DNA from 3 places in the Cupriavidus sp. 22TCCZM04-2 genome. Region 3 is predicted to be linked to each of the others. Evidence: predicted binding sites of a transcription regulator. Region 3 holds the regulator's gene; each other region holds the start of a gene.
What was found. Region 3 encodes sigma-54, which starts transcription at its own class of promoters, with help from an activator protein. Its sites were predicted from a motif close to TGGCANGNAANCTGCTTT; they were not measured.
Positions count from the first base shown of each region.

Region 1 (3,222 bases), on a different contig from region 3:
TCGACCTGTGGGACATCTGCGCGCTGATCGCCCATAGCCGCGGCTTTGCCGGCAGCAGTTTGCATGGCGGCATCGTCGCCGGCGCCTGGGCGCTGCCGCGCATGGGACTGCTGCGTCCGGGGCAACCGCTCGCGGCAAGCAAGCAGGCCGCCTTCGATGCGACCTGGGGCACCGGCAGCACACTCTCGGCAGTGCCGGTCGACGCGCTTGCGTCCGGCATGGCGCAGGCCATCGCCGAGGCGCCGGCGCAGCGCGAGTCGCTGGCCCGGGACCTGGTGCAGGCCTGCCGCGCGGGCTTCGCCGCGCACGCGTGACCCGCCGGCCGTCACAGGCGCTCGACGCGCACGAAGAACTCGACCCCTTCCTCGGTGTTGTCCAGCGCCTGGCCAAACGTGATCCAGCCGTGACTGCGCAGCATGACGTCGTCGCGGCGCAGGATAAAGCTCTCTTCGCCGTCGAGCGTAACGTGCGTGCCGTTCGAGCTGCGGTCGACCAGCACATAGCGGCCGCCGCGCGTCTCGACGGTGGCCTGGAAGCGCGAGGCGCGGCGGTCCGACACCACGATCGTCATGCCGCTGTCGCGGCCGATGGTGACCGGCGCCGAGGCAAGATTCATCTCCACCACCGCCGAGCGGTAGCGCAGCGTGAGAAACACCGAGCAGGCGGTCCGGGGGCTTTCGGTATCGATCAGCGTCAGGTCGGTGGCCTGTTGCCAGATCGCCTCGAACAATTCGACCGGTTGCTCGCGGCCGCGCACTTGTGTCGGGTACAGGTAGCGCGTGGCCTGGCGCAGCAAGTCGGGAAGCTGCTCCACGGATTCCGCGCTGGTGATGATCTGTCCGCGCGACGCCAGCTTGCATAGCCGCGCGGCAAGGTTGACGGTATCGCCGAACACGTCGCCCGATGCATCAGCAAGCACCGGGCCATGGTGAAAGCCGATATGGATCGACATCGGCACGCCGGACACAGGCGGCAGCTGGGACACCGCGAACTGCATGTCGAGCGCGGCCTGCAGCGCGCGCCCGGCCGCGGGGAACAGCACCATGATCTCGTCGCCAATGGTCTTGACGATGCGCCCGCCGGCCGCTTCGGAGCAGGAGCGCATGACGCCGAGGCATTGCGCAACCGCAGCCATGGCCGCCGCATTGCCGGCCACCTCGTACAGCCTGGTGCTGCCGCTGAGGTCGGCAAACATCACCGACCCATCCGGCGCCTCGTTAAGCGGTTCCCGGTTCATATGCGCCCCGGCCCGCCACGCTGCCGGCGGGTCAGTTCCTCAATGCAGTCACGCGATCACGCAATGCTGGAATTCTGGCACTGCCACAGGCGATCCTCAACCAGATTGGCACGGCATCCGCACCAAAGACCCGATGCAAACAGCAGGGTCGTGGCATGCTACTTGCATATCCGCGTCCCCGGGAGGCGACCGTATGTCGCTCACCGAAGGGTAGCTAGGGTTCCGGTCGTGCCACGCGCACGATGACTGGTCCGAGAGCAACCGGCCACTGGCAGCTCGCGCGCCAGCGGCTCCACGGCGGGACAAAAGCCCGGGAGGTTCACTTCGTGAAAGAGGTGGCTTCCCTGCCCTTGTCCACCGATTGGAGCCAACCTATGCCGGTAACCCCCGTCAACCGCCGTCCAGCCCGAAAGCTTTGCGTCAGCCTGGCCCTTGCCGCGGCCCACTTCACAGGCGCCGCCCATGCGCAGGATGCCGCGCCTGTGCCCGTCGAGAACACCGCCGAACCGAATGCCGCTGCAGAACCCTATACCTTCACGGGCCATCTCGATCTGGTATCTCGCTATGTGCTGCGCGGCGCCACCACCACCTATGGCAACGGCGCCCCGCTGGGCAACGCCGGGGCGGACGCGCCCGAATCGTCGCGGCCGGCCCTGCAATGGGGTCTGGACTTGGCCCATGAAAGCGGCTGGAGCATTGGCTACTGGGCATCCATGATCAACTATTCGTACCGCCAGCTCGGACGCTCCTACAGCGACCGCAGCATCACCGATTTCCAGAACAACCGCTCCGTGGAAAACGACTTTTACGGCGCCTACGGCGGCAAGCTGGCGGGTGACCTCGGCTATACGGTTGGCATGACCGCCTACTACTACCTCAACGGCGAACACGCCAACGCACTGGAAACCAAGGCGGGCCTTTCCTACGGCCCGCTCAGCCTCAACGCGCAAACCTTGCTCAACGATGTGGTGTGGGGCAACAAGGGCGATACGTACTGGACGCTTGTCTACACCCAGCCGCTGCCGTACGGCATGACATTCAGCGCCACCGCCGGCGCCTACACCTATCGCAAGGAAGGCAAGTATCTCGGCACCACCGACACGCTGACGGGCACTGCCTGCGGCCCGGGCGCCGCCTTCGTGGTGAATGGATGCTTCGCGGGCAACGCGCCCGTCGGCAAGGCCTTCCGGCACCTGACCATGGCGTTGAACGCGCCCATTCCCGGCACGCCGGCAAGCGTGGGAATCCAGTGGATCCTTGGTGGCAAGAACCGCTTCGGCGTCAGCCAGAAGAACCAGTTCCTGGCATCGGCAACGATCGGATTCTGAACCCCGGGCGAAGGAGCATGCAGCGGAGCCGGAACTCCGCATGCACCGCCCCGGCGGCCGGCAGGTCTTTGCGCCTGCCGGAACGCCTCTACCGGGCGCTACGCTTGCGCGGCGCCTTCCCGCGCGAGCCAGGCCCGCCATCCGCCGTAGGCGGTGATGTCTTCGGCGCCCGCCAGACCGGCGGGCTCGCAGATGAATCCCGGCACACTGGTTCCGTCGGCCAGTTGCGTGCGGCCAATACCCAGCGGGGCCGGAATGCCCGCGACGAAGCTGCCAAAGCTGGCCTCCGGCAGTTCCCATACCTCCACCTCGATGGCAGCGCCGCCGTCGTCCACGCGCTCCAGCCCCGGACGCCGCGTGCCGCTGCCGGGCAAGGCATGGAGCCGATAGCAGGGCGCCGTTCGGGTGCATGCCACCAGCCTGGCACCACGATCGGTCAGCTGGTGGTGCAGCGGCAGCCCTTGCAGGTGTGCGCCACAGACGGCGACGCGGACCTGGCCGGAACGGACTGCGGCGAGCGATGCGGCATCGTCCGGCAACGCATGGCCGGTCGCGCCCAGGGTGGCGGCGCGCCCCCGCAGCGCCTGCTGCCAGCGCGTGGCCAGGCGCAGCAGGGGCACATCCTGATGCGCGGGGGCCGCCACTGTCACGCCAAAC
Region 1 is NZ_JBYOJS010000013.1:55,480-58,701, reverse strand. It holds gene AC3FKG_RS19160 (polysaccharide pyruvyl transferase family protein) at 1-314, shown strand, start outside; gene AC3FKG_RS19155 (adenylate/guanylate cyclase domain-containing protein) at 326-1,237, opposite strand; guanidine-I (ykkC/yxkD leader) riboswitch at 1,441-1,556, shown strand; gene AC3FKG_RS19150 (TorF family putative porin) at 1,612-2,565, shown strand; gene atzF (allophanate hydrolase) at 2,664-3,222, opposite strand, start outside.
Region 1: the regulator sigma-54 is predicted to act here: its motif matches at 1,389-1,406, upstream of AC3FKG_RS19150 (TorF family putative porin).

Region 2 (3,222 bases), on a different contig from region 3:
CGGTGATCCACATGGGCCCCGAGGCGCTGGCCGGCGGACCGCTGGCGCGCGTGCGCGATGGCGACCTGGTGCGCATGGACGCCGTTGCCGGCACGCTTGCCTGGCTCGGTGATCCGGCCGAGTTCGCGGCGCGCCCCGTCGTGCCGGCGCCGGCCGATGATTTCGCCCGGTTCAGCATGGGCCGCGGCCTGTTCGGCCTGTTCCGGCGTCACGCGCGCATGGCGGAAGAGGGCGGCAGCGCACTCGACCTCTCCGAGGCCGACGCCATGCCGGCGGCCGCGGCGCCCGGAACTGCCACGGCAGCGCATTCCGTCGCACAATAGCCGGGCCAAGGCCCGTTTCATCCGATTGACTCGATTCCTCCCGGCCGGTGCCAGCCGCCAGCCGGGCACCTGTGCGCCGCCTGCCGGCGCCAGGCTACCGACAAGGGTGGGGCAAACCATCCGACACCATGATCGATGGAGCAGACATGATCTATATCCTGATGGGCGTTTCCGGCAGCGGCAAATCCACGGTTGGCGAAATGCTGGCGCAACGCCTGGGCTGCGCGTTCCATGACGCGGACGAATTCCACAGCGCCGCCAACAAGGCCAAGATGCACGCGGGCATTCCGCTTACCGACGAGGACCGCTGGCCATGGCTGGCGGCCATGCGCGCGGCCATCGATGCCGCGCGGGCCGAGGGCCGGACCCACGTGTTCACCTGCTCCGCGCTGCGCCAGGTGTATCGCGACCGGCTGACGCCGCCGGACGGCGGCGTGACCTTCGTCTACATGAAAGGCGACGCGTCGGTGATCGGCTCGCGCCTGTCCGCGCGCACGGACCACTTCTTCAACCCGGCACTGCTGCAGAGCCAACTCGATACGCTGGAAGAACCCCAGGGCGCGCTTGTGCTCGATATCCGGCAAACGCCGCAGGCGCTGGTGCAGGCCATCCTCGACGACGGCGAACGCCACCGCGCCACCGCCGCGCGCTGACCCACTTCTGCGCGCGCGTCTGCAGTACCCCTGGCAGGCATCTTGCTTCACCCGTTTCCGTGCCGCGCCATCGCGGGGACTTGCGGCTTTCGCTGGCACAAGTATGCTGAAAGGGCCAGTCACTCGACAGTCTGTAGAGCCAAAAAACAAGGGGCGGCGATTCCGGTGGGAGACCGGCAGGCCAGGCGACCAGGACGCCCCCCGATTTCACGGAGGGAAGGGCCATCATGGCGGCGCGCTTTTTTGACGAGATGCTGGATTGGCGGGATGACGAGCGGAATACCGTCATCCAGGCGGGGCAGGCCCTGCCGGGTGGCCTGGTACGGCCGCACTACAGGCAATTCTCGGACTGGCTGGCGCGACAGTCCGAGAACACCATGGCCAACAAGCGCGCCGAGGCGGACCTGATCTTCCGGCGCGTGGGCATTACCTTCGCGGTCTACGGCGACAAGGATGAATCCAACAGCGGCACCGAGCGGACCATTCCGTTCGACGTGATCCCGCGCATCTTCCCGGCCAGCGAATGGGCCATCCTGGACAAGGGCCTGCGCCAGCGTGTGGCGGCGCTGAACCGCTTCATCCACGACATTTATCACGGGCAGGACATCATTCGCGCCGGCGTGATCCCGCCGGACCAGATCTACAACAACGCGCAGTACCGCCCCGAGATGCTGGGCCTGGACGTGCCGCACGACGTCTACGCGCATGTGGCCGGCATCGACGTCGTGCGGGCCGGCGAGGGCGAGTTCTACGTGCTGGAGGACAACCTGCGCGTACCGTCGGGCGTGTCGTACATGCTCGAAAACCGCAAGATGATGATGCGCTTGTTCCCGGACCTGTTCGCCCGCAACCGCGTCGCGCCGGTGGCCCACTATCCCGACCTGCTGCTCGACATGCTGCGCGGGGTTTCGCCGCAGGCCATCGCTGACCCCACCGTGGTGGTGCTGACACCGGGCATGTACAACTCGGCTTACTTCGAACACGCTTTCCTGGCGCAGCAGATGGGCGTCGAACTGGTGGAAGGCAGCGACCTCTTCGTCGAGGACGACCATCTCTACATGCGCACCACGCAGGGGCCGCAGCGCATCGACGTGATCTACCGCCGCGTGGATGACGATTTCCTCGATCCGCTGGTGTTCCGGCACGATTCCTCGCTCGGCGCGGCGGGGCTGCTGTCGGTCTACCGCGCGGGCAACGTGACCATCTGCAATGCCATCGGCACCGGTGTGGCGGACGACAAATCAATCTACCCGTACGTACCCGACATGATCCGCTTCTACCTTGGCGAGGAGGCCATCCTCAACAATGTGCCGACCTATATGTGCCGGCGCCCGGACGATCTGCAGTACGTGCTCGACAACATGGCGGAGCTGGTGGTCAAGGAAACCCATGGCGCCGGCGGCTACGGCATGCTGGTGGGACCTGCGGCCACGCGCGCGGAGATCGATACCTTCCGCGAGGTGGTGAAGTCGCGGCCCGAGCAGTACATCGCCCAGCCGACGCTGGCGTTGTCGACGTGCCCGACCTATGTCGAGGCGGGTATCGCGCCGCGCCATATCGACCTGCGTCCGTTCGTGCTGTCGGGGCGCGAGGTGCGCATGGTGCCGGGCGGGCTCACGCGCGTCGCACTGCGCGAAGGATCGCTGGTGGTGAATTCCTCGCAGGGCGGGGGCACCAAGGACACCTGGGTGCTGGAGCGCTGAGCCCTCCGCCACAACGACGCCAGGCCGCCACGACCGCATTGCGAGGAGAATCCCATGCTGAGCCGCACCGCCGACCATCTCTTCTGGATGGCCCGCTATACCGAACGCGCGGAGAACACCGCGCGCATGCTGGACGTCAACTACCAGACCTCGCTGCTGCCGCAATCCGCGGAAGTGGCGGAGCAGGGCTGGTGGGCCATGCTCGACATCTCGGAGCTGACCCGTGCTTTCGACCACAAGTACGGACTGCTGACGCGCGACGACGTGATCGACTTCATGGTGCGCGACATGACCAATCCGTCGTCGATCATGAGCTGCCTGCGCGCGGCGCGCGAGAACGCGCGCGCGGTACGCGGCTCGCTCACGACCGAGGTCTGGGAAACGGTCAACACCACCTGGCTCGATGTGCAGCGCATCATCGCGGACGGCGAGTTGCAGGAAGACCCGTCGCGCTTCTTCGAGTGGGTCAAGTTCCGCTCGCACCTGGCGCGCGGGGTGCAGTTCGGCACCATGCTGAAGGACGACGCCTTCCACTTCATGCGG
Region 2 is NZ_JBYOJS010000003.1:244,700-247,921, forward strand. It holds gene edd (phosphogluconate dehydratase) at 1-323, shown strand, start outside; gene AC3FKG_RS07010 (gluconokinase) at 470-976, shown strand; gene AC3FKG_RS07015 (circularly permuted type 2 ATP-grasp protein) at 1,204-2,679, shown strand; gene AC3FKG_RS07020 (alpha-E domain-containing protein) at 2,734-3,222, shown strand, end outside.
Region 2: the regulator sigma-54 is predicted to act here: its motif matches at 1,008-1,025, upstream of AC3FKG_RS07015 (circularly permuted type 2 ATP-grasp protein).

Region 3 (3,222 bases):
ATCGACAGCCGCCTCGATACGCTGCTGGACGACCTGCAGATCGCCCACCTGCGCAACAACCCCGCGCTGTCGCTGTCGGGCGGCGAGCGCCGCCGCGTGGAAATCGCCCGCGCGCTGGCGTCCTCGCCGCGCTTCATCCTGCTTGATGAACCGTTCGCCGGCGTGGATCCGATCGCCGTCGGCGAAATCCAGCGCATCGTCAGCTTCCTGAAGGCACGCAACATCGGCGTACTGATCACCGACCACAACGTGCGCGAGACGCTTGGCATCTGCGACCACGCGTACATCATCAGCGAAGGCACCGTACTCGCATCGGGCCAGCCCGACGAAATCATCGCCAACGAGTCGGTGCGCCGCGTCTACCTGGGCGAGAACTTCCGCATGTGAAGCCGGGGGCGGCAGGTGGGCTTGGCAGAGACGATCAGGCAGCATCAGCGATAGCAATTTCCGTTCCAACATCGGTTGGATGCGCATAGAATAGGTCGCATGAAACCGTCGCTACAGCTCCGTCTCTCCCAACATCTGGCACTCACGCCGCAACTGCAGCAGTCGATCCGGCTGCTGCAACTTTCTACGCTTGAGCTGCAGCAGGAAGTCGAGCAGGCCTTGACGGAAAACCCGCTGCTGGAGCGCGAAAACGACTGGATCGACAGCCCGCTGCGCGTGGCGGCCGATGGCTCGGTCAACCTGCAGAGCGCACCCGCGCCCGCACCGGCCGAACCGCAGGGCAACAGCGACGCGAACCCCAGCAGCCCGGGCAGCGAGGATGAGAGCTATAGCGACAGCGGTAGCGAGGATTACGGCAGCGACTGGAGCCTGGACGATTTCGCGCGGCGCCCGCAGGGCGAGGACGACGAGAAGACGCCCATGCAGCTGCGCGACGCCGAACCCACCCTGCGCGAACACCTGATGGAGCAGCTCGCGCCGCTGAAGATCTCGACTCGCGACAAGGGCCTGGCGATCTTCCTGATCGAATCGCTCGACGACGATGGCTACCTGAGCGCGTCGCTCGACGAGATTTGCTCCGAGTTGCCCGAGGAACTCGAATTCGAGGTCGACGAACTGCAGGCGATCCTCACGCTGCTGCAAAGCTTCGACCCGCCCGGCGTGGGCGCGCGCAACGCGGCCGAATGCCTGAGCCTGCAGCTGCGCCGGCTGCAGCATCCGCAGCGCGAACTGGCGCTCTCGATCGTCAACCATCACCTTGAACTGCTTGCCGTACGCGATTACACGCGCCTGAAAAAAGCACTGCAGGTGGATGAAGCGGCGCTCAAGGCCGCGCATGAACTGATCCGCTCGCTCGCGCCCTACCCAGGCCACGCATACAGCCGCCCCGAAGCGGACTTCGTGGTGCCTGACGTATTCGTGCGCAAGAGCGGCGGCGGCTGGATCGCGCAGCTCAATCCGGATGTGATGCCGCGCCTGCGCATCAACGACATGTACGCGCAGATCCTGCGCGGCGCCAAGGGTGAATCCGGTGCCGCGGGGCTGCAGCAAAAGCTGCAGGAAGCGCGCTGGCTGATCAAGAATATCCAGCAAAGGTTCGACACGATCCTGCGAGTTTCGCAGGCGATTGTCGAGCGTCAGAAGAACTTCTTCACGCACGGGGAAATCGCGATGCGCCCCTTGGTTTTGCGGGAGATTGCCGATACACTGGGATTACACGAGTCAACCATATCCCGGGTGACGACCAATAAATACATGGCAACGCCGATGGGTACTTTCGAACTGAAGTACTTTTTTGGCAGCCACGTTTCCACCGAAACCGGTGGGGCGGCTTCTTCAACGGCGATCCGCGCCTTGATCAAGCAACTTATAGGAGCCGAAGACCCGAGGAGTCCTCTTTCCGACAGCCGAATTGCCGAATTGCTGGGTGAACAAGGCTTCGTTGTCGCGCGCCGTACCGTCGCCAAGTATCGCGAAGCCCTGAAGATCCCTGCTGTCAATCTCCGCAAGACTTTGTAGCCGAGTTGCACCGCCTGCCTGGTGCAGCTCTTTCAGAAGGAGAAGCGCTATGAACTTCAAGATCAGTGGACACCACCTGGACATCACGCCTCCGCTGCGTGAGTACGTGGAAACGAAGCTGGAGCGTATCGTCAGGCATTTCGATCAAGTCATTGGCGTCAGCGTGCTACTCTCAGTCGACAATCACAAGGAAAAGGACAGGCGTCAGTACGCGGAAATCAATTTGCACCTTCGGGGCAAGGACATTTTTGTGGAAGCCCATCACGAAGACCTGTATGCGGCCATCGACGCACTCGTCGACAAGCTGGACCGCCAGGTGATTCGCTACAAGGATCGCGTGCAAGGCCACGACCGTGAAGCGGTCAAGTACCAGATGGCCGAGGCTCAACTACAGCAGCAATAATCAAGCCTGCCAGTCGCAAGGCTGGGCACTGAAAACAGGACTGATAAAGCAAGCCGCGCCATGTAGCGCGGCTTTTTTGCATCTGTAGCCCTGGCCTTGCGCGTGTCCTGGACACAAGTGTTCGCAACTGGCGCAGCACGGTGTATGCTCTCCAAGACATAGCGCGTAGCGACTCCGGCGCGAGCACCGTACCCAGGTGTGGCGGCGCCAGCACGGACCAGGCCATACAGGGCGCTGCATTGCACAAGAACAGGGGAGACGCTGCTCTATAATGGCCGAACGCTTGGTAAGCCATGGCGTGGCCGCAACCCGGCCCCACTTCGTTTCCGGGCTGAGCAGTCCGATCTGCCTGCTAACTGAAATCCTCGCATCGCCCATGAATCGTTTGGCCAAACTGCTGCCACCCGGCAACATTAATCTCGACGTCAGCGTCACCAGCAAGAAGCGTGTATTCGAGCAAGCCGGGCTCCTATTCGAGAACAACCATGGCGTGGCGCGGGCGACCGTGACCGACAACCTGTTCGCGCGCGAGTCCCTGGGTTCGACCGGTCTGGGCGCGGGCGTGGCCATTCCGCACGGGCGCATCAAGGGGCTGAAGCAACCGCTGGCTGCCTTCATGCGGCTGGCCGAGCCGATCCCGTTCGAATCGCCGGATGGCAAGCCCGTCTCGCTGCTGATCTTCTTGCTGGTGCCGGAACAGGCTACGCAGCAGCATCTCGAGATTCTTTCCGAAATCGCCCAATTGCTGTCGGATCGCGACATGCGCGAAGGCCTGGCAACCCTGGCCACGCCGGACGCGGTCCATGAACTTCTGACGCAGTGGCATCCCTGACCCCTCCCCTGGGCTGGCAACA
Region 3 is NZ_JBYOJS010000004.1:245,206-248,427, forward strand. It holds gene lptB (LPS export ABC transporter ATP-binding protein) at 1-387, shown strand, start outside; gene AC3FKG_RS09050 (RNA polymerase factor sigma-54) at 487-1,965, shown strand; gene hpf (ribosome hibernation-promoting factor, HPF/YfiA family) at 2,015-2,368, shown strand; gene AC3FKG_RS09060 (PTS sugar transporter subunit IIA) at 2,745-3,200, shown strand.